Regions from separate parts of the Streptomyces vastus genome, predicted to be linked through region 2. Evidence: riboswitches for the same ligand, from Rfam matches in the RefSeq annotation. Region 2 holds a riboswitch; each other region holds the start of a gene.
The links. Region 2 has a riboswitch for cobalamin ahead of ABD357_RS24645 (cobalamin biosynthesis protein). Riboswitches for the same ligand answer to the same signal wherever they lie in the genome.

Region 1 (6,963 bases), on a different contig from region 2:
CCTTGTCCGCCCTGGGGGCCCGCTCACCGCGGTTTGCTCCGTTCGCGCTGCCGGGCGGAGCCCGCAGCGGGTCCGGACCGCCGGGGAGGCGCTCCGCCCGGTCCGCGAGCAACTGGACCGCTTCTAGGGCGCGGTCGTGCAGGACCGTCTCGCCCGTGGTGCGCGACAGTTCGTCCAAGGCGAGCGCGACGCCGGCCAGCCCTCCGTACAGATCGGGCCCCAGGCGCTGCCATCTCTCGCCCAGCACCCTCTCGGTCAATTCCAGTGCGGGTCCGGTGTGGCCGAGGCGCGCCAGGACCCAGGCGGTGCCGAGCAGCCCGTCGAACAGGCCGAGGGGAGTGCCGGGTCCGGGCGCCGAGGTGTGCCGCAGCAGCCACTCCTCGGCCGGCTCATGGCGTGGGCAGCCGGTCTCGGCGAGTGCGTACAGGACGCCTGCCGCCCCGTGCGCCAGGCTGGTGCCGCCACCGTCCTTGAACTGCTCGATGTCCCCAGGGAACAGGCGGTCGTCTCGTTCAGGTGTGGCACTCGCGATGAGCGCCCGGTACATCGAGTCCCGGCTGCGCGGCCAGTCGCCCGGGTCGACCGGCGGATAGCGTTCGGCCCGTCGACGGCGCCCCTGCGGTGTTCCGCCCCGGTGCGACTGCGGCGTCCCAGTGATCTCGCGTACGGCGTCGGCCAGGAAGGCGCGCGGCACGGGGAACTCCGCGGCAGCCGCGTCGGCGAGGTGGGCGGCCTTGCCGCGGTCGACGCCGAGCAGCGTCGTCAGTGGGAGGAAGAGCGCGAGGCGCAGGCACGCCAGGGCATAGCGGTCGATGGCGAAGCCATGGCGGTCGCCCGGCGCGAGGAAACCGGGGTGGGCGACGACCTGACGGCGGTCCTCGTCGACGTGCGCGGCGGCCTCGAAGTCGATCAGACGCACGGATTCCTCGTCGGGGCCGATGAGGATGTTGAACAAGTGCAGGTCGTTGAAGACGATTTCGCGGTCGTGCACGGCGGCGAGGGCGTGCTCCACGGACCGCTGCACGCGCAGCGCCCAGGCGGTGTAGTCGGCGAGCACGCCGGGATCGGGATCGGAGACGAGCAGCGGATGGCGTCGGCCGAAATATGTGTTGAGGGTGCTCCCCTCCAAGTACTCCATCACCAAGAAGCGATGGTCGTCCAGCACGAACCAGTCCCGCACCTCCGGCGCCACGCCCGACCCGGAAAGGCGTTCCAGGACCGCCCGTTCGCGCTCCAGCCGGGTGACGGCGTCCGCGCCGTCCGCCGCCAGACCCGCGTGCGGCCGGGCCTCCTTGAGCACGACCTTCTCACCGGTCCGCAGGTCGTGGCCGGCGTAGACCCCGCCCCCGTTGGAGAAGTGCAGGGCCTGCTCGATCCGGTAGGGCAGACCGCTGGTGGTCGTGGCGTTGCGGGCGGCCAGCTCCGGCTCGAGGAAGTCGGGCAGGACCACCCACTCCGGGACGTGGAACACCGGATCCCTGCGGTCCGGCACCAACCGGCCGCTGCCGTCCTCGACAGCCGGCACGAGTGTTCCGTCGGCGTCCGGGCAGAACCGCTGGGTGAAGCCTCCGTACCTCACATACAGGGGCCCCTGTCGCCAGCGCAGATCGGTGAGGATGTACGGTCCCGGCTCGCCGTCCAGTAACTCGCCCAACTTCTCGAGGGCACGGTGGAGTTGTTCCTCATCGCTCGGATAGAGGGTGGCGAACTTCCCGCTGGCGCCTCGCCCGGCATACTTCGAGTTCCTCAGGAAGAGGTGGTTCGGTCCGGGCACGAACTTGAACGGAATCGTCTGGGAGACGCAGTAGTCCCAGACGACACCGGCCGTCTTCTCCGCGTTGTCCAGGCAGGCCGATACGTGGATCTTCCAGCCCTGCGCGGGAGTTTGCCCGTTGGCCGGCGACAGGTGCAGCCAGTCACCGGACCGGTGCCGGCGCCAGCCGTCCGGCGCGGGCCGGTTGGCGGGCTCGTAGAGCTGCGGTGTGCCGTCGACGCCGCCGAAGAGCCGGTTCGGTGTCTCGTAGAAGTGGTCATCGGCGAGACAGAAGACCTCGTATCGCTTCTCCATGTGTCTCCTCTGCTGGGTCATCACCAGACTCCGGCGGGGATGCGGCCTCGTACAGTCACGCCTGTCATCGGTCGCCCATGACAAACGCAGCACTCGGGAGACATCCCTGTCACGGCGCGAAAGGCGTGGACGACCACCACGGTCCGCTGCTCGGCTGCGAGTACCTTGCGGCCCCAACTCGTTCTGATGGTCGCGCCACCAGCGGCATGGCTCCGTCGTCACCGCCGTCTACCCCCGTGGCGCACCACAAGTGTGGTGCCCCGGACAGGTTCGCTCACGGCTGCAGGCCCTCAGGTCGGGCGCCGGTCGGCGTCCTGGAAAAGCCGGGGTCCGTGGCAGTGGTCCTCGGGCGGTCACCGCGCGCAAGTCGCGAAGCCCCCCGGGACCAACCGTGCCCAGACGTGTCCGTCCCCCTCGGCCAGGTCTACCGAGGGGGACGGAGAAGGCATCTGCCGGTGATACACCCAGGACACATCATCCCAGGTCAGCGCACCCGACCTCGTGGTTTCAGCGGCACCGGCGGCAGTTCCGGAGCACGCAGGGGCGCCCCGTCGTAGCCCTTGACCTCACCGAAGCGGGAGCCCTCCATCCAGTCCTTCCGAGCCGCCTCGATCTCGTCCTGCGTCCGCCCGATGAAGTTCCACCACATGATCAGCTCCTCCTCGAAGGGCTCGCCGCCGAGGAGCATCAGGCCCGCGTCCGACTCGGCGCGCAGGGGCAGTTCGGAGCGGCCGCAGCCGAGGTAGAGCATGGAGCCGGGCAGCAGCGGTACGCCGTCCACGTGGGCCTCGCCGGACATGGACAGGACGGCGTACTCGAAGTCCGGTTCCAGCGGGAGGCGTACGTCGGTGCCGTGGTCGAGCGCGAGGTCGGCGCCGACGATCGGGGTGTACGTCGTGCCGGGTGAGGCGGCGCCGTCGACCGCGCCGAGGATCATCGTGGCTCTGAGGCCTGGGGCGGTGACGACGGGCAGTTCGGCGTGGTGCTCGAAGAGCGGGTCGGTGTGGCGGTGGGTGTCGGGCAGAGCCACCCACAGTTGCGCGCCGTGCAGGAAGCGGGCGTGCGAGCGCGGGCTCTCCTCGGAGTGACTGATGGCCCGCCCGGACGTCATCAGGCCGAGTTCGCGCGGGCGGATCGTCTGAAGACTGCCGGTGGAGTCGCGGTGCAGCACCTCGCCCTCGTGCAGCCAGCTGACGGTCTGCAGGCCCGTGTGCGGATGCGGCGGCACCTGCATACCGGGCTCGTCGGCGATGTCGTCGGGGCCGTAGTGATCGACAAAGCACCAGGCGCCGACCATCCGTCGCCCCAGGTTGGGCAGCAGCCGCCGAACTTCACTGGACTCGCCGAGCTTGACCTTGCGCGGGCTGAGGAGCTCACGCACCGGCTCGGCCACCACGAAACCCCGGCCACCGCAGAGAGCGGGAACTGCCTCGCGATCAAGATTGCTCATGGCCCTCAACCTAGCCCTGTGGGCGACTTTCCGTCATGCCATCGGCCCGCCCGTCAAGGGGCACACGGCTCAAAGGCGTGCGCCGCGCAGGGATGCCGTGAGTGCGGCCGCCGCCGCGAGTGCGCAGATCGCTCCGCACGCCGCGAAGCAGGTCGCGGCGCCCCAGGCCGCGGCGACGAGGCCAGTGAGCGGGTAGAGAAGAGGGCTGAGCCCCAGCGTGCACAGCGTCGTCACCGAGGTGAGGCGCCCTAGGTACCGGGGCTCGGCCTCCTTTTGCAGCAGGGCATTGCCGAGCACCATCGCGACACCACTGAGGGCACCGAGCAGCCCACCCAGCGCGATGGCGCTTCCGGGTGAGCCGATCCGGCCCAACGCCGTGACCACTACGGCGGTCGCGAGCAACGATCCCGCCAGTACGGCCCCAGCTCCGGCCACGTGGCGCGCGACCACCATCGTCAGCGCACTCACGGCTCCGCCGACACTGAATGCGGACAGAATCCAGCCGAGCGCGGCAGTGCCCCAGCCCCGTTCGTCAGCAAGCAGCACGAGCCCGGCGAAGAGCGGCCCGCTGAAGCACATCTCGCCGAGCCCGATGACCCAGACGAGACGACGCAGCCGCCGATGCCCACGCAGGTGCCGAAGGCCGTCCCGCAGCTCGCCCAACAGGCGTCCGCGCGGCGCGCATTCGCCGGTCCCCGCCCGCCCCGCTGCCTCCACCGGCCCGACCCGCACCGCCCGCAGCAACCCCACCGACACCCCGAACAGCACCCCCACCAAAGCGAACGCGCCTGCTGCCCCCTGAGCCGCCAGCAGGAAGGACGCGATCAGCGGCCCGATCGCGTTGCTGAAGCGCACCGCCAGCACTCGCATCCCCTGCACTCGGGCCAGCTGGTCTTGTTCCGTGAGCCTTGGTGGGAGGGCACCCACCGCCGGCAGGAAGACCGCGTCGACGACGCCGAAGAGCAGAGCCACGACGTACAGCGGCCACAGTCGAGGGCCGTCGATCCCGGTCAGCGCGGCGGCGCCCAGTACCGCCGCGCACCGTACGACGTCGCTGGCAAGGAGAACGCGGCGTGGGCCGAAGCGGTCGGCGAGTACGCCGCCGCCGAGCATGAGGACGGCGCGGGGTATTGCTCCGACGGCGAGAACGGCGCCGACCTGTGCGGGACCGGCGGCGCGGATGGCGGTCCAGGAAAGGATCAGGAAGTACGCGACGTCACCGGTGACCGACGTGGTGTAGGCGCCCAGCCAGCGCAGGACGTTCGGGTCGCGGAAGGCGGGCCGCGCAGTCATGCCTCGTCGGCGAGCAGCGGGAACAACTGCAGCTGTACGGCTACTCGTTCGGCCCCGTCTGCGGGCTCGCGCTCCCGGTAGCTCTCGACCACCCGCAACAACTCACCCTTCATCGCGTCAAGTTCACCGGGTGTCATACGCAGCATGTAGCTCATGAAGCCGCTGACGCCGAACCATTCGTCGGGCATGACCGGCACAACCTCGGCGGCCACCCTGCGCAAGGTCTCCCCGTCAGTCAGGGCCAAGGCCTGCGCGTACGCACGGCTGTCTGCGGAGTCCGGTGCCGTGGCCGGATCGTGCACGGAGATCCGGTGCAAGGCCCGCCACCACCGGTCCCGCTTCGTTCCCCGCTCCGTGTCCTCCTCGATCAGCCCGCCCGCCGCGAGCCGCCGCAGGTGGTAGCTGGCCGCGCCGGAGTCCAGCTCGAAGTGCGCGGCCAACTGACGCACGGTGGCGGGTCCTTGCTGTCGCAGCCGGTTCAGCAACGCGAGCCGCGTGGGGTGCGCGAGCACGCGCAGCGCGGCCGTGTCGAGGGTGATGTCGGTCGTGCCGTCGTCCGCCATGACGCGCAGCGTAGAACGCGAACAACCCTTCCGGAAGATTTGTTCGCGAACATTTCTTCGCGAGCGTCTCTTCATCAACGCTGCATCAACAACTGACTCGCGTTCCACTCGCGTTGTGTGCGTACGATGTCCGAGCAGCTGGTTCGCCCCGTCCGCCAGGCGGGAGGCGTCGTAAGAGGGAACCCGGTGGGAATCCGGGACTGCCCCGCAGCGGTGAGTGGGAACGAACGTCGTCATACGCACTGGATCCGCCCGACGGATCCGGGAAGCGACGGCCAGTAGGTGTCGTGTCCTCGTACGGAGGGCACGGCGAGCTCGCGAGTCCGAAGACCTGCCAACTGCCCGTGCGCCACCGGTGCGTACGGCGATCTCGGCGGCCTCGTGGGAGGGCCGGCGGAGCAGGCGGGCAGCGTGTGACCAGGCTTCGCCGATCTGCCGTTCCTTCGCGTCGGACGTCCCGGGATCCTCACCGCGACTCGCGAAGGGCAGAGTAACGTGACCGGCCCCTCCCCCACCCCACAGGTCCGTGCCACCGTGCACGGCTGGCCCCGGCAGGGCCCGTCCCGTGAGCTGAAGAAAGCCATCGAGGGCTACTGGGCCGGCCGAGTCACCGACGACCAGCTGCGCACGACCGCGGCCGACTTGCGCCGCGACGCCTGGCGATGGCTCGCCGACGCCGGAATCTCCGAAGTGCCCACCGGGGACTTCTCGTTGTACGACCACGTGCTCGATGCCGTCGTCATGACGGGTGCCGTCCCCGCCCGCCATCGCCTCGCCTTCGACGCGGACCCGCTCGACGGCTACTTCGCCATGGCACGCGGTGCCGACACTGTGGCGCCGCTGGAGATGACCAAGTGGTTCGACACCAACTACCACTACCTCGTACCGGAGTTGGGCCCCGACACGGTCTTCACGGCCGACGCGCGCGTGCCGGTCGGCCAACTGCGCGAGGCTGTTGCACTCGGCCACACCGCGCGGCCCGTACTTGTCGGCCCGATCACCTTCCTGCTCCTGTCGAAGCCCGCGCCCGGCGCCCCGGCCGACTTCCAGCCGCTCACACTCCTGGACCGGTTGCTTCCCGTGTACGCCGAGCTGCTCGCCGATCTCCGTGCGGCGGGCGCGAGTTGGATACAGCTGGACGAGCCCGCGCTGGTGCAGGACCTGTCCCCCGCCGTCCTGAACGCCACGGCCCGCGCGTACCGCGATCTCACCTCGCTCACCGACCGGCCGCAGCTGCTCGTCGCCTCGTATTTCGACCGGCTGGGCGAGGCGCTGCCCGTGCTCGCCCGGTCCGCCGTCGAGGGGCTGGCGATGGACTCCACCGGGCCGGCCGCCGCGAACCTGGACGCGCTCGCGTCGGTGGGCGGGCTGCCCGGCAAGCGGCTCGTCGCGGGCGTGGTCGACGGCCGCAACGTATGGATCAATGACCTGGAGCGGTCACTGGCCACCCTGGCCACGCTCCTCGGGCTCGCCGAGCGGGTGGATGTGGCGCCTTCCTGCTCACTGCTGCACGTACCGCTCGACGTCGCGGTCGAGCGTGACCTCGATCCGCAGGTGGCCCGCTGGCTGGCCTTCGCGCGGCAGAAGAC
Region 2 (6,963 bases):
CGCGGCGGCCATGTAGTGGATGAGCGGCAGCTCGGGGACGAGCGTGGAGACGGCCGTGGCGTGCACGGCATGGGTGTGGACGACGGCGCGGGCGTCGGTGGCGCGGTAGACCGCCAGATGCATGGGCAGTTCGCTGGTCGGAACGAGTGAACCGAGCACCTGCCGGCCGTCGAGACCGACCCCGCAGACGTCCTCGGACCCGAGTTCGTCGTACGGGACTCCGGTCGGCGTGACCAGGACGGTGTCCCCGACCCGGACCGACACATTGCCCGACGTTCCGACGACCAGCCCTTCGGACACCGTCCGGCGGGCCGTCGCCACAAGCTCGCGCCAGGCCCGTTCCGTCGCGTCCCGCGCGCCCTGCCCCGCCACGTCCCGCCCGCCCCCTGCGTCCCACCGCTGTTCGGCCATGCCGCGATCCTGCCAGCCGCGCGCGCCGGCCCGGCGCGGGCCAGGGCACTTTAGGGCGGAACGCGCACCTCCGAAAGGTCGCATATACGAACAGAACGCCCGACCGGATCAATTGGCCGACGGCCGACGGAGTTTCACGGATCTTCCAATAACCTCGCGGAGATTTGTCGTGCACGCCGCCATTCCGGGGGGAAAGATGGCCCGTGATCGCAAACCGTCCCGAAGTCGCCGACCGTCTCGCAGTCGCCAACTGTCCGGCAGTCGCCGGGCCCGTTTCGCCCTGCTCTCCGTGGCGACGCTGACCATCGGCTCCACCGCTCTCGTCGAGGTTCCGGTCTCGGCGGCAGCCAAACCCAAGGGGCACGACGTCTCCTCGCACCAGAAGAACGTCAACTGGTCGAAGGCGAAGAGCAAAGGCGCCAAGTTCGTCTATGTGAAGGCAACCGAGTCCCACACCTACCGCAACCCCTATTACGGCCAGCAGTACCACGGCGCGCGCAACGCGGGCCTGGTCCGCGGGGCGTACCACTTCGCGCTGCCGCACAAGTCGTCCGGCAGGACACAGGCGGCGTACTTCGTACGCAACGGAGGCGGCTGGCGGGCGGACGGCTGGACGCTGCCGCCCGCGCTCGACATCGAGTACAACCCGTACGGCAAGAAGAAGTGCTATGGCTTGAGCAAGGCCAAGATGGTCGGCTGGATCAAGTCGTTCAGCAACGAGGTGAAGCGGCAGACCGGCCGCCGCCCGGTGATCTACACCACCACGCACTGGTGGAAGAACTGCACGGGCAACAGCTCCGCGTTCGCCTCGAACCACGCACTCTGGCTGGCCCGCTACAGCTCGTCGGCAGGGGCGCTGCCTGCGAGCTGGAGGACGTGGACGTTCTGGCAGTACGACAACGGCGGGAGCCTGCCGGGTGACCAGAATCTCTTCAACGGGTCCATGAGCCGGCTCAAGAAGTTCGCGAAGGGCTAGAAGCAAGAGCTGGAAGCAAGGGCCGACGGAGCCCGATCCTCCGCTTGAGTTCGACTCCCCCGCCGCCCCTCCGGTACCACGGGAGGGGCGGCGCCTCATTTTAATACATCTCTTGATACACCTCACGGTCCTGCTGAGTTCATCTTCCGTTCATCCAGGTTGCTTACGGTCCACGAGCCGCTGACGTCCAATAGAAGACCAGGTAAATGGAGAACTTCTCGCTGATCCTCGCGATAGTGGTGGTCACCGCCCTCGCGTTCGATTTCACGAACGGTTTCCACGACACCGCCAACGCGATGGCCACCACCATCTCGACCGGCGCGATGCGGCCCAAGGCCGCGGTGGCCATGTCCGCCGTACTCAATCTCGTCGGCGCCTTCCTCTCGATCGAGGTCGCCAACACCATCTCCAAGGGCCTGGTCGACGAGTCCGGCATCCAACCCGAGGTGATCTTCGCCGCGCTCGTCGGCGCCATCCTCTGGAACCTGCTGACCTGGCTCGTAGGCCTGCCGTCCAGCTCCTCGCACGCCCTCATGGGCGGCCTGATCGGCGCCACCATCGCCTCGGCCGGCGTCGGCGCGGTGCACGGCGGCGTCCTCGTCACCAAGGTGCTGATCCCGGCGATCGCTGCCCCGCTGGTCGCGGGCCTCGCCGCGATGCTCGCCTCCCGGCTGACGTACCGGCTCGGCAGGAACGCGAACGGCGAAGCCGCCAAGAAGGGCTACCGCACAGGTCAGATCGCCTCCGCGGGGCTCGTCTCGCTGGCCCACGGCACGAACGACGCGCAGAAGACCATGGGCATCATCACCCTCGCCCTGGTCACCGGCGGCGCCATCGCCCCCGACTCCGACCCGCCGGTCTGGGTCATCCTCTCCGCCGGTCTCGCGATCGCACTCGGCACCTACCTCGGCGGCTGGCGCATCATCCGGACGATGGGCAAGGGCCTCACCGACCTCCAGCCGCAGCAGGGCTTCGCCGCCCAGACCAGCGCGGCCACGGTCATCCTGGCCTCCTCGCACCTCGGCTTCTCCCTGTCCACCACGCACTCGGTCTCCGGCTCGGTGATGGGCGCGGGCCTCGGCCGCAAGGGCGGTGTGGTCCGCTGGTCCACCGCCACCCGGATGTTCGTCGCCTGGGGCCTGACACTGCCGGCCGCGGCCCTGGCCGCCGCGATCGCGGAGTACGTGACCTCCTTCGGCACCTGGGGCACCGCGTTCGTCGCCGTCTTCCTGATCGCGTCCAGCGCCGCGATCTGGGTCGTCTCCCGCCGCGAGGTGGTCGACCACACGAACGTCAACGAGGGCGACGGCGCAGAGGAGACCCCCGACGTGGTGACCACGGCCATCGCCGCCGTCACCCCGCCCCCGACGGGCACCGTCGAAGAGCCGGACGCCGAGCCCGCCACCCGCACCGCCACGGTCTGAGGAATCCACACCATGCACATCGACTGGGCAGCCCTCGGCTCCGTCTTCGGAGTCAGCCTCATCGTCACCGTCGCCCTCGTGGGCCTGTTCACCCTCGGCATCGCCGGCCTCTCCCGGCGTGAGTCGGCGTCCGCCCACGGCAACTCCGCGCTCCTCGCGACCACCGGCGCGTACGCCTGCTTCACGGCGTGCACGGCGGCGGTCGCGTACGGCATCTACCTGATCGTGGCCTGACGTCCCCGCACCCCACCCTTCGACGTCCAGCACCCCACCCGCCCGTGTGGGCCTTAGCACACTCTCCCTTCGCAGGTCAGCGGCAAGTTGACGGCGGTTCGCGGGCGTGGTGGACTGCCCGAGCCAAGTACGGCGGCAGAAGAGGAAGCCGGTGTGAGTCCGGCGCGGTCCCGCCACTGTCACCGGGGAAGCAGTTTCCCGGGAGCCAGGAACTCTCGCCGTCGGTCTCGTCGAACCAGGGCGCGGACACCCTGAGTGAGGACATATCGCCATGTGCGGCTGCCTGTTGCGGATCAGTTTGCCGAGTACGAGGGTTTCAAGGACCCAAAGGGTTCTGCCTGACGTAGCGACAGGCTGACCCCATGCGTGCCGATCGCGTTTTCGCGTACGGCGCCGCCGCCGGCCTCCTCGGTGACCTGCTCCTCGGCGATCCGCGCCGTGGGCATCCGGTCGCCGCGTTCGGGCGGGCCGCGGGCGCCGTGGAGCGGGTGTTGTGGCAGGACCACCGTGGGTGGGGCGCGCTGCACACCGCCGTATGCGCAGGCGGTGCCGTATCCCTCGCGGCCCTCGCCGCCACGTCCGTACGTACCTCCCGTACCGCCTCCGTCGCACTGACCGCCACCGCCACCTGGGCCGTGGTCGGCGGGACTTCGCTCGGCCGCGAGGCACGGGCCGTCGGCGAGGCACTCGCGGCCGGGGACCTCGAAGCGGCCCGGGAGCGGCTGCCGCACCTGTGCGGAAGGGACCCGCAGGCGCTGGACGCCGACGGGATCGCCCGGGCCGTCGTCGAGTCCGTCGCCGAGAACACCTCCGACGCCGTGGTCGGCGCACTGGTGTGGGGCGCCGTGGCAGGTGTGCCGGGGCTCGTCGGTTTCCGGGCCGTCAACACGCTGGACGCCATGGTCGGGCACAAATCGCCCAAGTACCGGCGGTACGGCTGGGCTTCGGCGCGGCTCGACGACGTGGCGGGATGGCCGGGCTCCCGGCTGACCGCCGTGCTCGCGACCGTCGCGGGCAGCGATCTCCGCGGTGCCGTACGCGCCTGGCGGTCCGACGCCGCCAAGCATCCGAGCCCCAACGCCGGGCCCGTCGAGGCCTCGTTCGCGGGGGCGTTGGGCGTGCGCCTTGGCGGAAGGCTCTCGTACGGCGGGCGAGTTGAGCACCGGCCGGTACTCAACGGCGACGGACGGGCCGTCCAGGTCGACGACATCGAGCGGGCCGTACGCCTCTCGCAGCGGGTGGGCGGACTGGCCCTCGGTCTGTGCGTGGCCGGAAGGCTCCTCACGACACGGCTTCTCAACGGGCGGCTGAGCGCAAAGGGGCGTACGTCATGAGCGGCGGCGGGCTGCTTGTCGCAGGGACCACCTCCGACGCCGGCAAGAGCGTCGTCACCGCGGGGATCTGCCGGTGGCTGGTGCGCCAGGGTGTCAAGGTCGCGCCCTTCAAGGCGCAGAACATGTCCCTCAATTCGTTCGTCACGCGCGAGGGCGCCGAGATCGGGCGCGCGCAGGCCATGCAGGCACAGGCCGCACGCGTCGAGCCGACGGCGCTCATGAACCCCGTACTGCTGAAGCCGGGCAGCGACCGCAGCAGCCAGGTCGTGCTGATGGGCAAACCGGTGGGCGAGTTGAGCGCGCGCGGGTTCTTCGGGGGGTCTGGGCCCGCGGCGGAGCCGCTGTCAGGCGCTGTGTCCCCCGGGAAAATGCTGCACGGGGGCAGGCAGGAGCAGCTCCTCGGGACCGTGCTGGAGTGCCTGGCCGAGTTGCGGGGCACGTATGACGCGGTGATCTGTGAGGGGGCGGGCAGTCCCGCCGAGATCAATCTGCGGCGGACGGACATCGTGAACATGGGGATCGCCAGGAACGCCCGGCTTCCCGTGCTGGTGGTGGGTGACATCGACCGTGGCGGGGTCTTCGCGTCGTTCTTCGGGACGATCGCTCTGCTGTCCCGCGAGGACCAGGCGCTCGTCGCCGGGTTTCTGGTCAACAAGTTCCGCGGCGATGTGTCGCTGCTGGAGCCGGGCCTGGACATGCTCCACGACCTCACCGGCCGCTCCACATACGGCGTACTCCCCTTCCAGCACGGCCTCGGCATCGACGAGGAGGACGGGATGGCGGTGTCGCTGCGGGGCGCGGTGCGCGAGTCCGTGGTCGCTCCGCCCGTCGGGGAGGAGGTCCTGCGGGTCGCCGTCTGCGCGATCCCCCTGATGTCCAACTTCACCGACGTGGACGCGCTCGCCGCCGAACCGGGCGTCGTGGTGAGGTTCGTGGACCGGGCGGAGGAGCTGGCCGACGCGGACCTGGTCGTCGTGCCCGGCACCCGGGGGACGGTCAGGGCCCTGGAGTGGCTGCGGGAGCGCGGACTCGCGGATGCGCTGATGCGCAGAGCCGCTGAAGGGCGGCCCGTCCTCGGGATCTGCGGCGGTTTCCAGGCGCTCGGCGAGCACATCGAGGACGAGGTCGAGTCGCGCGCGGGCCATGTCGACGGACTCGGACTCCTTCCCGTACGCGTGCGGTTCGCGCGGGAGAAGACCCTCACACGGCCCGTCGGCGAGGCCCTCGGCGAGTACGTCGAGGGGTACGAGATCCATCACGGCGTAGCCGAAGTCACCGGCGGAACCGCGTTCATCTCTGATGACAATGGACACAGCTTGGACGGCTGCCGGGTCGGCGAGGTCTGGGGGACGCACTGGCACGGCTCGCTCGAGTCGGACGGTTTCCGGCGGGCCTTCCTGCGCGAGGTGGCGGCCGCCGCGGGCCGCCGTTTCGTACCGGCCGCCGACACGTCGTTCGCCGCGCTGCGCGAGGAACAGCTGGACCGGCTCGGCGATCTGATCGAGAACCACGCGGACACGGACGCGCTGTGGCGGCTCATCGAGTCGGGCGCGCCCTCAGGACTGCCCTTCATTCCACCGGGAGCGCCCGCATGAGCACAGTGCTGTTGTTGTCGACCGCCGATACGGACCTGCTGGCGGCCCGGGCCGCTTCCGGCGCCTCGTACCGGATCGGCAATCCGACCCGGGTGGATGTGGCGGAGGAACTGCCCGCGCTGATCGAGGGCGCGGACATCGCCGTCGTACGCCTGCTGGGTGGCAAACGCGCCTGGGAGGACGGGCTCGCGGCGTTGAAGGCGTCCGGGATCCCGACGGTACTGCTCGGCGGAGAGGCCGTTCCCGACGCGGAGTTGATGGCGGAGTCGTCGGCGCCGGCCGGTGTCGTGGCGGAGGCGCTGCGGTACCTCGTCGAGGGCGGCCCCGGGAACCTCGCCGAGCTGGCCCGCTTCCTCTCCGACACCGTGCTGCTCACCGGCGAAGGCTTCGAAGAACCGCAGAAGATGGCCGAGTACGGCGTCCACGGTGAGCGTCCGTACGTCGACGGCCGCCCGACCGTCGGCGTGCTCTTCTACCGGGCCCACGAGCTGTCCGGCAACACCGCTTTCGTGGACACCCTGTGCGACGCGATCGAGGCGCGCGGCGCCAACGCCCTTCCCGTGTACTGCGGTTCGCTGCGCGGAGCCGACGCCGGCCTGTACGAGATCCTCGGGCGGGCCGACGCGCTGGTCGCCACCGTGCTCGCGGCCGGCGGCACGCACGCCTCGCAGGCCTCGGCCGGCGGTGACGAGGAGGCCTGGGACATCGGAGCGCTGGCCGACCTCAACATCCCTGTACTGCAAGGGCTTTGCCTCACGTCGTCGAAGCAGACATGGGATGACTCCGATGCCGCCCTCTCCCCCATGGACGCGGCGATGCAGGTCGCGATCCCGGAGTTCGACGGACGGATCGTCACGGTCCCGTTCTCCTTCAAGGAGCAAGGCCCTGACGACGTTCCGGTGTACGTCGCCGATCCGGAGCGGGCCGGGCGGGTGGCCGGAATCGCCGTACGGCACGCGCAGTTGAAGCACAAGCCGAACGACGAGAAG
Region 3 (6,963 bases), on a different contig from region 2:
GACGATCCAGCCTCCGCTGCGCATGGAGGCGATCCAGCGGTACGAGTCGGTGATGGTCGAGGAGGCGCGTGCGCTGGCCGAGCGCTGGCGACCCGGTGACACGGTCGACGTCACGGCGGAAGCCTTCCGTATCGCCATCCGCATCATGGCCCGCTGCCTCTTACGGACCGACAACATCGACGAGCTTTCCGACCGGCTGAACGCCGCACTCCACATCGTGATCACGCGGCTGTTCCGGCGGATGTGCCTGTCGTTCGGGCCGTTCTACCGGCTGCCGTTCCCCTCCCACCGCGAATTCGACCGCGCACTGGCCGAAATGCACCGACTGACCGACGAACTCATCGCCGAGCGCCGCCGCGTCCCCATGGACGGCCCCGACGATTTACTGTCGGTCCTGTTCGAGGCGAAGGACGAGAATGGCGAGCCGATCAGCGAGCAGGAGTTGCACGACCAAGTCATCTCGTTTCTCACGGCGAGCAGTGAAACGACCGGTGTTCAGTTGATGTGGATCTTGGACCTGCTCACCGAACACCCGGAACACGCGGAGCGACTGCGCGAAGAAGTCGAATCCGTCGTGGGCGACCGGACGATCACGCTTGGCGACGTCAGGAAGCTCACGCACACCAACAATGTCATCACCGAGGCGCTCCGGCTGCGCCCGGCGGTATGGATACTGACCCGGCGGGCATTCGCCGAAACCGAACTCGGTGGGTATCGCATTCCGGCCGGTGCGGATGTCGTCTACAGCCCGATGGCCGTCCAGCGCGATCCGCGGTCGTACGAGCGGCATCTGGAGTTCGATCCCGACCGCTGGCTTCCGGAGCGCGCCAAGGACGTCCCGAAGTACGCGATGGTTCCGTTCAGTGTGGGCAATCGCAAGTGCCCAGGCGACCACTTCTCGATGGCCGAACTCGCCGTCATTCTGGCGACGGTGATCCCGAAGTGGCGCTTCGAGTTCCTGCCCGAGGCGGATCGCTCGACCCATATCGGCCTCACGCTCAAGCCCACCCGGCTCCTGCTGAAGGCCATACCGCGCTGAACCGCGAACCGCACCGCGGGCGCACGTTCAGGCGACCTCGGGCTCGTCCCGCGGGCCCCTGAACGTGCGCCGGTACGCCTGCGGAGTCGTCCCCAGCGACCGTACGAACTGATGGCGCAGCGCGGCTGCGGTCCCGAACCCCGTACGGCCCGCGATCGCGTCCATCGTCTCGTCCGTCGCCTCCAGCAACTGCTGGGCCAGCAGCACCCGTTGACGCAGCAGCCAGCGGTACGGAGTGGTGCCGGTCTCCTGCTGGAAACGGCGCGCAAAGGTGCGCGGGGACATGTGCGCACGGGCGGCGAGCTGCTCGACGGTCATCTCCTCGTCGAGGTGACGCTCCATCCACACCAGTACCGCGCCGACCGTGTCGCACCGGGACAACGGCAGCGGGCGCTCCACGAACTGGGCCTGCCCGCCGTCACGGTGCGGCGGCACGACCATCCGCCGGGCGATCTTGTTGGCCACCTCCGGCCCCTGCTCCTTTCGGACGATGTGCAGACAGGCGTCGATACCGGCGGCGGTGCCGGCCGAGGTGATCACCGGGTCCTCGTCGACGTACAGCACATCGGGTTCGACGGTCGCCCGCGGATAGCGGTGAGAGAGCTCGTGCGCGTGCCGCCAGTGCACCGTGCAGCGCCGCCCGTCGAGCAGCCCGGCCGCGCCGAGCACGAAGACGCCGGAGCAGACGCTGAGCACGCGCGCCCCGCGGCCTGTGGCCCGGCGCAGGGAGTCGAGCAGCCCGGGCGGGTACTCGCGACCGATGAAGTCGCTTCCGGCCGGTACGGCGATCAGGTCGGCCTCTTCGAGCCGGTCGAGCCCGTACGGAGTGGAGACCGTGAACCCGGGGACATGGGTGCGCAGCGACGGGCCCTCCGCCGAGACGACCGCGAAGTCGTACACGGGCAGGCCCTCGTCGCTGCGGTCGAGGCCGAACACCTCGCAGACGACACCGAGTTCAAAGGGATGCACACCGTCGAGCAGGACCGCGGCCACGTTGTTGAGCATGCTGCCAGTATGTCTGAAGCGTTGGCAGGAAATCGAGGGTGTGCGGCAGTCCTGCCACTGACGGTAAGGAGCAATCGGCGCGACAGTGGTGTCCATGGATACGACACGCATGGAAGCACTCATCGGAATGGTCACCGTCCTCGGGATCCTGGCCCTGCTCGTCCTCCCCGCCGTCATCGGAGTCGTGCGCGACCGGCGCATCGACCGTCAGCTCAGGGAGGCCGAGCAGGCTTCAGCCGGGGATCAGAAGTCCTCGTCGAAGTCGACGGTGCCCTCCACCGCCATCTGGTACGCCGAAGACCGCCGCTCGAAGAAGTTGGTCAGCTCCTGAACGCCCTGCAACTCCATGAAGGAGAAGGGGTTTTCGGAGCCGTACACCGGAGCGAAGCCGAGCCGCGTCAGCCGCTGGTCGGCCACGCACTCCAGGTACTGCCGCATCGAGTCGGTGTTCATGCCCGGGAGACCGTCACCGCACAGGTCGCGCGCGAACAGCAGCTCGGCCTCGACGGCCTCCCGGAGCATGTCGGTGACCTGCTGCCGAAGCGCGTCGTCGAAGAGCTCCGGTTCCTCCTTGCGGACGGTGTCGACCACGTCGAAGGCGAAGCTCATGTGCATCGTTTCGTCTCGGAACACCCAGTTGGTGCCGGTGGCCAGGCCGTGCAGCAGGCCGCGGTTGCGGAACCAGTAGACGTATGCGAAGGCACCGTAGAAGAAGAGCCCTTCGATGCATGCGGCGAAGCAGATGAGATTGAGCAGGAAACGGCGGCGGTCGGCCTGGGACTCCAGCCGGTCGATCTGCTCAACCGAGTCCATCCACTTGAAGCAGAACGCGGCCTTCTCGCGGATGGACGGGATGTTCTCGACCGCGTCGAACGCGGCGGCGCGGTCCTCCGGGTCGGGGAGATAGGTGTCGAGCAGCGTCAAGTAGAACTGGACGTGCACGGCCTCCTCGAAGAGCTGACGGCTCAAATAGAGCCGCGCCTCGGGGGAGTTGATGTGCTTGTAGAGCGTGAGCACCAGGTTGTTCGCGACGATCGAGTCGCCGGTCGCGAAGAACGCGACCAGGCGGCCGATGAGGTGCTGCTCGCCGGGGGACAATTTCGCGAGGTCTGTCACGTCCGAGTGGAGGTCGACCTCCTCCACGGTCCAGGTGTTCTTGATCGCGTCCCGGTAGCGCTCGTAGAAGTCGGGATAGCGCATGGGGCGCAGGGTCAGCTCGAAGCCCGGGTCGAGGAGATTCTGGGTTCTGTCGGTGCTGGTCGTCACTGGCAGGCCTCGCAGGACTCGGGGTTTTCCAGGGAGCAGGCAACGGTGTCGGCGTCGGGGCCGGGGGCCTGCTGTACGGGGATGGGGGCAGCCGCGGCCGCGGAGGAACCGGCCGCGCGGGCGATGCGGGTCGCCGGGCGGGAGCGCAGGTAGTACGTCGTCTTCAGGCCCGACTTCCAGGCGTACGCGTACATCGAGGAGAGCTTGCCGATGGTCGGTGTCTCCATGAAGAGGTTCACGGACTGGGACTGGTCCAGGAACGGGGTGCGGGCGGCGGCCATGTCGATCAGGCCGCGCTGCGGGATCTCCCACGCCGTGCGGTAGAGCCGTCGTACGTCCTCGGGGATCCAGGCGAAGTCCTGCACCGAGCCGTTCGCGTCGCGCAGCGCCTCGCGGGTGCGTGCGTCCCAGACGCCCAGCTCCTTCAGCTCGTTGACCAGGTACGAGTTGACCTGGAGGAACTCGCCCGACAGGGTCTCGCGCTTGAAGAGGTTGGAAACCTGCGGCTCGATGCACTCGTAGACGCCGGCGATGGAGGCGATCGTGGCGGTGGGCGCGATGGCGAGGAGGAGGGAGTTGCGCAGGCCGGTGGCGGCGATGCGCTGCCGGAGGGCCGACCAGCGCTCGGGCCAGGTGAGTTCGACGTCGTAGTGGTCGGGGTGCAGAACGCCCCGGGCCGTACGGGTCTTCTCCCAGGCCGGAAGCGGGCCGCTGCGTTCGGCGAGGTCGGCGGAGGCCTCGTACGCGGCGAGCATGATGCGCTCGGCGATCTTCGTGGAGAGCTGCTTTGCTTCCGGTGAGTCGAAGGGCAGGCGCAGCTTGAAGAAGACGTCCTGGAGCCCCATCGCGCCGAGGCCCACCGGCCGCCACTTCGCGTTCGACCGGCCCGCCTGTTCGGTCGGGTAGAAGTTGATGTCGACGACGCGGTCGAGGAAGGCGACGGCGGTACGGACGGTGGCGTCGAGCCGTTCCCAGTCGATATCACCGGTCGATGTGTCGACAAAGGAACCCAAATTGACGGACCCCAGGTTGCAGACCGCGGTCTCCCCGTCGTCCGTCACCTCCAGGATCTCCGTGCAGAGGTTGGAGGAGTGGACCGTGTGGCCCGGCAGCGCGGTCTGGTTGGCGGTGCGGTTGGCGGTGTCCTTGAAGGTCATCCAGCCGTTGCCGGTCTGGGCGAGGGTGCGCATCATGCGGCCGTACAGATCACGGGCCGGGACGGTCTTCTTGGCGAGACCGTCCGCCTCCGCCTTGCGGTAGGCCGCGTCGAACTCCTCACCCCACAGGTCGACCAGCTCGGGCACGTCGGAGGGAGAGAAGAGGGACCACGCGCCGTCCTCGTCGACCCGGCGCATGAACTCGTCCGGGATCCAGTGCGCGAGGTTGAGGTTGTGGGTGCGGCGGGCGTCCTCGCCGGTGTTGTCGCGCAGCTCCAGGAACTCCTCGATGTCGGAGTGCCAGGTCTCCAGGTAGACGGCCGCGGCACCCTTGCGCCGGCCACCCTGGTTCACGGCGGCGACCGAGGCGTCGAGGGTCTTCAGGAACGGCACGATGCCGTTGGAGTGCCCGTTCGTACCGCGGATCAGCGCACCGCGGGAACGGATCCGGGAGTACGCGACGCCGATGCCGCCCGCGTGCTTCGAGAGCCGGGCGACCTGGTGGTAGCGCTCGTAGATGGAGTCCAGCTCGTCCTTCGGGGAGTCGAGGAGGTAGCAGGACGACATCTGGGGGTGCCGCGTACCGGAGTTGAACAGGGTGGGGGAGGAGGGCAGGTAGTCGAGGCGGCTCATCAGCCGGTAGAGCGCGGCGACTTCGTCCACGGAACGGGTGGTGTCGTCATCGGCCAGTCCGCTCGCCACGCGCAGCAAAAAGTGCTGGGGCGTTTCGATGACGTACCGGGTGATCGGGTGTCGCAACAGGTACCGGCTGTGGAGCGTACGCAGCCCGAAGTACCCGAAGCGGTCGTTGCCTTCGGGGTCGATGAGGCTGTCGAGGCGAGCCGCATGGATCCGTGCGAACTCGGCTGTGCGGTCGGCGATCAGGCCCTCGCGGTGCCCTGCCGCGACCGACTCGGAGAATGACCGCACGTCCTGCGAGGCGGCCTCGGCCGCGATGCTGATGTTCAGCAGCCGGGCGGCCAGCTTCGAATAGGCGGGGTCCTCGGAGATCAGGCCCGCGGCCGCCTCGGTGGCCAGCTCGCGCAGCTCCGCCCCGTCCGCATGGGCGGACCGGCCGCGCAGCGCAGCGGCAGCGACCCGGCCGGGGTCGGTGTCGGGGAGATCGGCGGTGAGGTCGGTCAGGGTCCGCAGCAACGCGGTCCCTGGTGTGTCGGTCTCGGCCTCGGCCCTGTCCTGCTGGTCCTGTGTCGCTTTCGCTGAGACCGGATCGGCCGGCGCGATGGTCACGTGGGGCTCTCCCTCGCTCGGTAAGGGGCCTGCGGGGAGAGGGTGGTTCGGGGTACACGGGCGTACGCGCTCTGCGGCAGCGGGACGCCGCGTCCACCGGCCCACTCCGCGAGGCCCGGACGTCATGGTCGCCCGGGCCGGATCGGCCTGGGCGCGCTGTCGGCAGGTCCTCGGACTGACGCTCGCGCACGCCCCGTCCCGAGGACGGACATGCACAAGTACACCGTTGCGGGACAGTTCCGGATTCGCACCGGATTCCCCTGCGGCGACAGCGAGCATGAGCATACATCTTGTGTTGGGCTTGGGAAGCGCACCCCACATGTTGTGTTGCGTGGTGGGCTCAGGCTGAAGAGCCGCGTGAACAGTGACGGCCTCTACAGCTCCAACTCGTAGGTCAGCAGTCTGATGTCGTCGAGGTGCGGGATCGGGTTCCAGTCGCGTTCCGGAGTGCGGGTGAAGCCGAGACGTTCGTAGATGCGATGGGCTGAGTGCATGGTGCGCTGCGTCGACAGGACGATGCGTACGCAGCCTTCGGTGGCCCGTGCGCGATCTGTGCAGGCGCGTACGAGCGCCTCTCCGACACCCCGGCCGCGGGCCTCCGGGGCGACGGCGAGCATCCGTATCTCGGCCTCACCGGGTTCCGCGATGTCGGCCATCGGTCCGCCGGAGGGTACGAACGTCACGCCGCCCAGCACGCGGTCGTGCTCGACGGCGACCAGCACCACGGCCGCGGCGGCCCGCTTGCCGACGTCTCGCAGCTCGCCCAGGTACTCGTCGCTTTCTCCGAAGTCGAGCAGGCCGTCCCCGAGATAGGCCTGTGCGGTGATCTCACCGAGGGTCTCGTACTCCTCCGGGGCTGCCCGCCTGATCGCGATGTCCATGCGGTGCAGTGTGCATCAGGTGTACGACAACGGCCCTGCGGTTTTCCCCGTACTGGATCTCAGCACGGGGGCCTCAGCCCACCCCTGGCCATTGCGGCAGCGTAGCCACGAAGTCCTTCACGAAGTCACGGGGTCCCGGGCCGAGGGCGACGCGGCCCGTGACGGCCCTGCGGGAGGTGAGGACGGGGGAGTCTGCGTAGTAGACCTGCTGTGCGGCTGAGGGGATGAACACGGTCTTGCCGCGGGTCAGTTCGCTCGCGGACTCGACGATGACCGCGCCCTCCGCGACGGTGATGAACGACTCGTCCGCGCACACGCCCACCGCGAGCGGATCGTGCAGCGGGCAGGCGTCGCCCCCGCCGTGGCG
Region 4 (6,963 bases), on a different contig from region 2:
GGCCGCACTTCAAGCCGGCGAGCGCAGGCGTCCCCACCGGGCAGCGGGACTTCGAGGACGACTTCTCCGCGCCCGGACCGCATCTCAGGTGGGTCTCGCCAGGGGAGCGTCCCGACCGGTTCGTCCGCAGCGTGCCGGAAGGGGTGGTCGTGCGTCACGCACCGAGCGAGACCGGCGAGCCTTCGGGCCTGTTCACGCGGGTCGGCGGAGACCACTGGGAGGCCGACTTCCTCGTCGATCCAGGGGAGGGTGTGTTCACCGTCGCGCTACGGCTCGATGGTGCTCATTGGTACGGGCTGCGCGTCGCCGACGGCCAAGTCACGGCCGTCGCACGGATCGGACAGATCCAGACGACTCTCGGCTCCGGCCCGCTGCCCGACTCCCCTGTCAGCCTCCGCATCCGATCCACGCCGCCGACCTGGAACGGACCGGACGACATCGAACTGGGCATCGGTGACGGAACCGGCACCGATGTCCTCGCCCGCCTGGACGGACGCTATCTCTCCACCGAAGTGGCGGGCGGGTTCACCGGGCGCTTGGTCGGCCTGTGGACCGAGTCTCGGGAGGTCCTTGTCCGCCGGGTCCGGTTCGCCGAACAACTCGTGTGACACCGTCCCGTGACGGACTCACTCCTATCCCCCAGGCTCTGCCTCACGAGGCGCTTTCCGGCTTGGCATCCGGAACCGACATGGCCCAGGTACCCATGGCGTCGAGGACGTCGCGCAGCCCCCCGCGGGCATGGCGTTCAGCCGACGGCGGGTGCCTCCTCGCACGGCTTCCACCAGAACGACTTCTGGGGAGCTGACCGTCCCGGTCCAGTGTGCACGGCTGTTCAATAGACGTCGCGGCGGGCGTTGCGGGGCTCCTTCTGTGCGTCGACGGACCGACGCCGTGGCGAAGATCGGCACGTCGAACGCCCCGGCCCGAGAGGTGCCGCACCTCACCTCTCACCACTCCGTGGGCTTGATCCATCCCAGGGTCCACATGTGGTCGAAGCTGCCTCGCCCCGAGACGTTCGGCGGCCTGGTCGGGAACGCGGCCCGAGCCAGGTGCATCGAAGTGATGCGCCGTCACCTCTGAGAAATGAGGGTGATCTTGATGCCAACTATCCCTCTTTCGTGCCAACTATAAATCTTCGTCACAAACAGCTAACGCCGTACCCGCGGCATCCCCAGGCCGATCCACGAGATGATTTCGCGCTGGATCTCGTTGTTCCCGCCGCCGAAGGTGAAGATCACGGCCGAGCGGTAGCCGCGCTCCAGCTCCCCGTGGAGCACCGCGCCCGCCGAGCCCTCCTTCAGGGCTCCGGCCGCGGCGACGATCTCCATGAGCCAGGCGTACGCGTCCCGGCGCGCCTCGGAGCCGTACACCTTCACGGCGGAGGCGTCCTGCGGGGTGAGGGTGCCCTCCTGGACGGCGTTCACCATCTGCCAGTTGAGGAGTTTCATCGCGTCCAGCTTGGTGTGGGTCTGGGCGAGGCGGCGGCGCACCCAGGGCAGGTCGACGACGCGGCGGCCGTCGGCGAGTTTGGTCTCCATGGCCCAGCGCTGCACGTCGTGCAGGGCGCGGATGGCCATGGTGCCGTGGGCGGCGAGGGTGACGCGTTCGTGGTTGAGCTGGTTGGTGATCAGCCGCCAGCCCTTGTTCTCCTCGCCGACGCGGCGCGAGACGGGGACGCGGATGTTCTCGTAGTAGCTCGCGGTGGTGTCGTGCGAGGCGAGGGTGTTGATGAGGGTGCAGGAGTAGCCGGGGTCGGAGGTCGGGACGAGGAGCATGGTGATGCCCTTGTGCGGGGGTGCGTCGGGGTCGGTACGGACGGCCAGCCACACCCAGTCCGCCGTGTCACCGTTCGTCGTCCAGATCTTCTGGCCGTTGACGACGTAATCGTCACCTTCCCGTACAGCCCTGGTCTTGAGCGCGGCCAGGTCCGTGCCCGCGTCGGGCTCGCTGTAGCCGATCGCGAAGTCGATCTCGCCGGAGAGGATCTTCGGCAGGAAGTACGCCTTCTGCTCCTCGGTGCCGAACTGCATGATCGTCGGTCCGACCGTGTTCAGCGCCATCAGCGGCAGGGGTACGCCCGCCTGGGCCGCCTCGTCGAAGAAGATGAACTGTTCCATCGGGCTCAGCCCGCGCCCGCCGTACTCCTTCGGCCAGCCCACCCCGAGCCAGCCGTCGGAGCCGAGCCGGCGGATGGTCTCGCGGTAGAACCGCTTCTGCGCGGCCGGGTCGGCGTACCGGGCGTGCACGTCCTCCGGTACCAACTCGGTGAAGTAGGCGCGCAGTTCGGTGCGCAACTCCTGCTGCTCCGGCGTGTATTCGAGATGCACGGCGCCTCCTGGCTCCCACGGGGCTCCCACTGGCCTGCTGCTCCGGCCGCCCGATCCTGACGGCGCACACCGTAGAACGTGTTCCAGAAATTGGGAACACGCAGGAGTGGGTGACAGTGGATGGCACAAGGAAAGGCCCCCGGTTGTCCGGGGGCCCATCTCTTGACTCAACTGCTCACTGCGGTACGGGAGTTGCCTGTGTGGCGCTCCCCCGCCGGGCGGCAGCCGTACGCGGAGCCAGTATGCGCTCCGCGAGGTACCCGAATAGCAGGCCGTACGCCGTCCACAGCGTCACCTGGATCGCGAGGGCGGCCAGCCGGTACTGCCACAGCAGGGTGCCGGGGAAGCCCTCGGGGACGTTGTTGAAGGACGGCAGGAGCGCGTAAGCCAGACCGACGACGAGGACGAAGAAGGCTCCCGCGGAGAGGGTGGCGTTCCAGTTGCCCAGGCGTGGCGCGAGGCGCTTGCCGAGGATTACCGTGCCGACGGCCAGCAGCACGCTGAGCACGACCATCAGGAAGTACAGCGTGGTCCGCTGGTTGAGGGTGTCGGGGTTGCCGACGGCCGGCGGGTTGGCGGGGTACTTCAGGAACGGCACGACGTAGACGGCGAGCAGGCCCGCGGTCGACAGCAGCAGCGCGCTCGCACGCGGCCCGAAGCGGCCGATCCTGCCGAGTGCGAAGCAGTACGCGAGGGCGGCGATGCCGCCGAACGCGACGCCGTAGACGAGGACGCCGGTGCTCAGGCCTGCGGTGGACTGCATGGTGCGGCTGACGAGTTCCTCGCCGCCGTGCTCGTGGGCGTGTGCCTCCTCGAAGGCGATGGCCTCGTCGACGCGTGGTTCGCCGAGGAAGTAGGCGACGACCAGGGCGAGCAGGCCCGCGGCGAGTCCCGCGAGCATGCCACGCACCAGGAGGTTTCTGACGGTTGCTGAGTCCATGTGCTCGTACGCTTCCTCGTCGCCGTCAGTGGCAGGGGAAGCCGAGCAGATGGCGGGCGTCGTGCACCCACTCGTGCACGCCTTCACCGGAGAGCAGGGAGGTGGCTCCCTGCTCGGCGCCGACGAAGTAGAGCAGGACCAGCATCAGGATGCCGAAGAAGACCGCCCAGGGGGCGATCGCGCCGATCGGCAGCTTGGCCGGCACGGCGGCCGGTGCGGCGGGGTTGGTTGCGCTCGGCTGAGCGATGGACTGCGCCATGTGGCAGGACCTCCTGGGGAACTCGCGTCCCGTCTTGGTGGTGCACAGGACGACGGCCACGGGTCTGACTTACCCGGCCTGAACCGCCCCTGGCGGGTGGCGGTCAGTACGGGCTTACAGTGGCGCGACCGTGCCGGATTCTCACCGGCTTCCGTCGAACCGTCGTCAATATCGACGAGACCGTATCGCGAAGCGGGGAGGCGGCCAAGGGCGCACGCGGTGCCGGAGCGTGCGCCGTTGCCCTGGTCACGCGCCAATTCCCGGTGCGGGCAAGGGCTTTGAGCGGGCGTTTGAGTACGAGAGTGGGCCGATGACCAGCCGAGTGATGTTGATCTCACCAGCGATCAGTGCTGCCTTGCGGGAGGCGCGTTTCGACGACGGATGCTCCCTCGATGCCGCCGGGCTGCGGCTCGCGGAGGCGGCCGAGGGTTCGTTGCCCGCTGTGGACCGGGCCCTGGTCTCCCCCGGCGTGCGCTGTCGCGAGACGGCCGCCGCGCTCGGTCTCGACGCCGCGGACGAGCCCGGGTTGGCGGGACTGGACGTCGGCCGCTGGCGCGGCGCGAGCCTGGCCGAGGTGAGCGCCGGGGAACCGGAGGCGGTCGCACGCTGGCTGGCGGATCCGTCGTACGCACCGCACGGCGGTGAATCCGTACGCGGGTTGTGCGACCGGGTCGCCAAGTGGCTCGATGTGGCTGGGCAGTTCGAGGGCCGGACCCTCGCCGTCGTCGAGCCGGAGATCGTACGGGCCGCGGTGGTACGGGCGCTCGGCGCCCCGGAGGCGGCGTTCTGGCGGATCGACGTACCGCCGCTCACCGCGACGGAGCTCAGCGGGCGGGCCGGACGCTGGAACGTACGGGTGGGCCGGACGCTCGGCGGCTGACAGTCGGAGGGGCAGGCGGCGGCCCGTCACCGCGGGCCGGCCGTCACTCCAGCAAACTCGTCACCTCAGCAGGGCGAGGAAGTCCGTGCAGGCGCGCGCACAGTCCCGGCAAGCCAGCGCGCCCTCCTCGGCGTCGGGGTTCCGGTCGAAGACATGCGCGGTCTCCAGGCAGACGGCGCGGCACCACTCGACCTGGGCGCGCGTTGCGGCCTCGTCCTGCCAGGTCTGTTCGGCGAGCACGCGGCAGGTCGCGTCGCAGACCTCCGCGCACATGATGCTCTTGCGCCGCAGCTGCTGCTGGTCTTCGGGACCGTCGAGATCGGCCAGACTCGCGCGCAGCGCACACACCCGCGCGCAGTCGGTACACGCCTGCGCACAGGCGAACCGGTCCTCGAGGAATCGGACGAGTTCCTGCTGATCTGTCGCTGCCACGCTGTCCGGGTAGCCGTACGCCGCCTCGCCAAACCCGATGGCGTCACCAAGCGGGCACGAGATCTGCCGTTCCCACCCGTGCCCAACCGCACTCGGCGATCGATACTTGACCCGCAGGCCTTGAGAGATCCAGGACGCGGCCACGGCTGCTCACCTCACCCGGAGGTACGGAATGAAGATGCTCATCAACGTCGCGGAGACGGTTGTCGCGGACGCGCTGCGGGGCATGGCCGCCGCGCATCCCGAGCTGACCGTGGATGTCGAGAACCGGGTGATCGTACGGCGGGACGCTCCGGTCGCCGGGCAGGTGGGCCTCGTCTCCGGTGGAGGTTCGGGGCACGAGCCGCTGCACGGCGGGTTCGTGGGTCCGGGGATGCTGTCGGCGGCCTGTCCGGGCGAGGTGTTCACCAGCCCGGTGCCGGACCAGATGGTGCGCGCGGCCGCCGCCGTGGACAGCGGCGCCGGAGTGCTGTTCATCGTGAAGAACTACACCGGGGACGTACTGAACTTCGACATGGCGGCGGAGCTCGCCGAGGACGAGGGCATCCAGGTGGCGAAGGTGCTCGTCAACGACGACGTGGCGGTGACCGACAGCCTCTACACGGCGGGGCGGCGCGGCACCGGCGCGACGCTGTTCGTGGAGAAGATCGCGGGCGCCGCGGCGCAGGAGGGCCAGTCGCTGGAGCGGGTCGAGGCGGTTGCCCGTCAGGTCAACGAGAGTTCCCGCAGCTTCGGTGTCGCCCTGAGCGCCTGCACCACTCCGGCAAAGGGCAGCCCCACCTTCGATCTCCCGTCCGGTGAGCTGGAGTTGGGCGTCGGCATCCATGGCGAGCCCGGCCGTGAGCGGCGCGCGATGATGACGTCGCGGGAGATCGCCGACTTCTCGGTGAACGCGATCCTGGAGGACCTGAGCCCCAGGAATCCGGTGCTGGTCCTGGTCAACGGCATGGGTGCGACGCCGCTTCTGGAGCTGTACGGCTTCAACGCGGAGGTGCAGCGCGTGCTGACCGAGCGTGGCGTCGCCGTGGCGCGCACACTCGTCGGCAACTACGTCACCTCGCTCGACATGGCAGGAGCCTCGGTGACGCTGTGTCAGGTCGACGAGGAGCTGCTGCGGCTGTGGGACGCTCCGGTGCGTACGGCGGGCCTGCGCTGGGGCATCTGACCTGAGACCGGTCAACTCCCTTGCCAGGCAAGCACCCAGACCAGCACTACGACTACGCAAGCACCATGCGAGGAGATCCTGTGCTCGACGCCGACTTCTTCCGCCGTTGGATGACGGCAACCGCCGCGTCCGTCGACCGCGAGGCGGCGCGGCTCACCGCCCTCGATTCGCCGATTGGCGACGCCGACCATGGCAGCAATCTGCAGCGCGGCTTCACGGCCGTGACGGCCACGCTGGAGAAGGAGGCGCCGGGCACGCCGGGTGCCGTCCTCATGCTCGCCGGGCGTCAGCTGATCTCGACGGTGGGCGGTGCGTCGGGTCCGCTGTACGGCACGCTGCTGCGCCGTACCGGGAAGGCGCTCGGGGACGCGGAGGAGGTCAGCGAGGAGCAGCTCACGGACGCGTTGCGCACCGGGGTGGACGCGGTGATGCAGCTCGGCGGGGCGGCGCCCGGCGACAAGACCATGATCGACGCGCTGGTGCCCGCGGTCGACGCGCTCGGAGATTCCTTCGCGGCAGCGCGGGCCGCCGCCGAGGAGGGTGCCCTGGCCACCACGCCCTTGCAGGCCCGCAAGGGCAGAGCGAGTTATCTGGGTGAGCGGAGCATCGGGCACCAGGATCCCGGTGCCACCTCCTCCGCCCTGCTGATCGCGGCTCTCGAGGAGGCGGCCGGTGAGTGACGAGAAGCTGGTGGGGATCGTGCTCGTGTCGCACAGCGCCGCGGTGGCCGCCTCGGTCGCCGACCTGGCGGCAGGGCTCGCGGGCGGTGGCACGACCGCGCCGGTGGCTCCGGCAGGCGGGGTCGAGGGCGGCGGCCTCGGCACCAGCGCCGAGCTGATCTCCGCCGCGGCGGCCTCCGTGGACCGCGGCGCCGGTGTCGCGGTCCTCACCGACCTCGGCAGCGCGGTCCTCACCGTGAAGACGCTCCTCGCCGAAGGTGACGAACTCCCGGCCCACACC

Region 1: linked by a shared signal. The riboswitch ahead of metE (5-methyltetrahydropteroyltriglutamate--homocysteine S-methyltransferase) and the one ahead of ABD357_RS24645 (cobalamin biosynthesis protein) in region 2 are both predicted to bind cobalamin.
Region 3: linked by a shared signal. The riboswitch ahead of ABD357_RS11750 (ribonucleoside-diphosphate reductase subunit alpha) and the one ahead of ABD357_RS24645 (cobalamin biosynthesis protein) in region 2 are both predicted to bind cobalamin.
Region 4: linked by a shared signal. The riboswitch ahead of ABD357_RS15175 (CbtB domain-containing protein) and the one ahead of ABD357_RS24645 (cobalamin biosynthesis protein) in region 2 are both predicted to bind cobalamin.

What each region holds. Positions count from the first base shown of each region.
Region 1 is NZ_BAAASJ010000125.1:344,713-351,675, forward strand. It holds gene lanKC (class III lanthionine synthetase LanKC) at 1-2,068, opposite strand, end outside; gene ABD357_RS43935 (pirin family protein) at 2,553-3,518, opposite strand; gene ABD357_RS43940 (MFS transporter) at 3,588-4,811, opposite strand; gene ABD357_RS43945 (ArsR/SmtB family transcription factor) at 4,808-5,374, opposite strand; cobalamin riboswitch at 5,497-5,727, shown strand; gene metE (5-methyltetrahydropteroyltriglutamate--homocysteine S-methyltransferase) at 5,870-6,963, shown strand, end outside.
Region 2 is NZ_BAAASJ010000059.1:56,859-63,821, forward strand. It holds gene ABD357_RS24625 (class II aldolase/adducin family protein) at 1-411, opposite strand, end outside; gene ABD357_RS24630 (lysozyme) at 608-1,387, shown strand; gene ABD357_RS24635 (inorganic phosphate transporter) at 1,594-2,811, shown strand; gene ABD357_RS24640 (hypothetical protein) at 2,824-3,045, shown strand; cobalamin riboswitch at 3,139-3,282, shown strand; gene ABD357_RS24645 (cobalamin biosynthesis protein) at 3,408-4,379, shown strand; gene ABD357_RS24650 (cobyric acid synthase) at 4,376-5,974, shown strand; gene cobN (cobaltochelatase subunit CobN) at 5,971-6,963, shown strand, end outside.
Region 3 is NZ_BAAASJ010000026.1:18,898-25,860, forward strand. It holds gene ABD357_RS11730 (bifunctional albaflavenone monooxygenase/terpene synthase) at 1-1,039, shown strand, start outside; gene ABD357_RS11735 (helix-turn-helix domain-containing protein) at 1,067-2,044, opposite strand; gene ABD357_RS11740 (hypothetical protein) at 2,139-2,375, shown strand; gene ABD357_RS11745 (ribonucleotide-diphosphate reductase subunit beta) at 2,288-3,244, opposite strand; gene ABD357_RS11750 (ribonucleoside-diphosphate reductase subunit alpha) at 3,307-5,715, opposite strand; cobalamin riboswitch at 5,860-6,000, opposite strand; gene ABD357_RS11755 (GNAT family N-acetyltransferase) at 6,090-6,596, opposite strand; gene ABD357_RS11760 (nucleoside hydrolase) at 6,670-6,963, opposite strand, start outside.
Region 4 is NZ_BAAASJ010000031.1:167,975-174,937, reverse strand. It holds gene ABD357_RS15190 (glycoside hydrolase family 43 protein) at 1-608, shown strand, start outside; gene ABD357_RS15185 (acyl-CoA dehydrogenase family protein) at 1,149-2,327, opposite strand; gene ABD357_RS15180 (CbtA family protein) at 2,503-3,267, opposite strand; gene ABD357_RS15175 (CbtB domain-containing protein) at 3,293-3,526, opposite strand; cobalamin riboswitch at 3,564-3,726, opposite strand; gene ABD357_RS15170 (histidine phosphatase family protein) at 3,837-4,406, shown strand; gene ABD357_RS15165 (four-helix bundle copper-binding protein) at 4,467-4,838, opposite strand; gene dhaK (dihydroxyacetone kinase subunit DhaK) at 5,011-6,003, shown strand; gene dhaL (dihydroxyacetone kinase subunit DhaL) at 6,084-6,683, shown strand; gene ABD357_RS15150 (PTS-dependent dihydroxyacetone kinase phosphotransferase subunit DhaM) at 6,676-6,963, shown strand, end outside.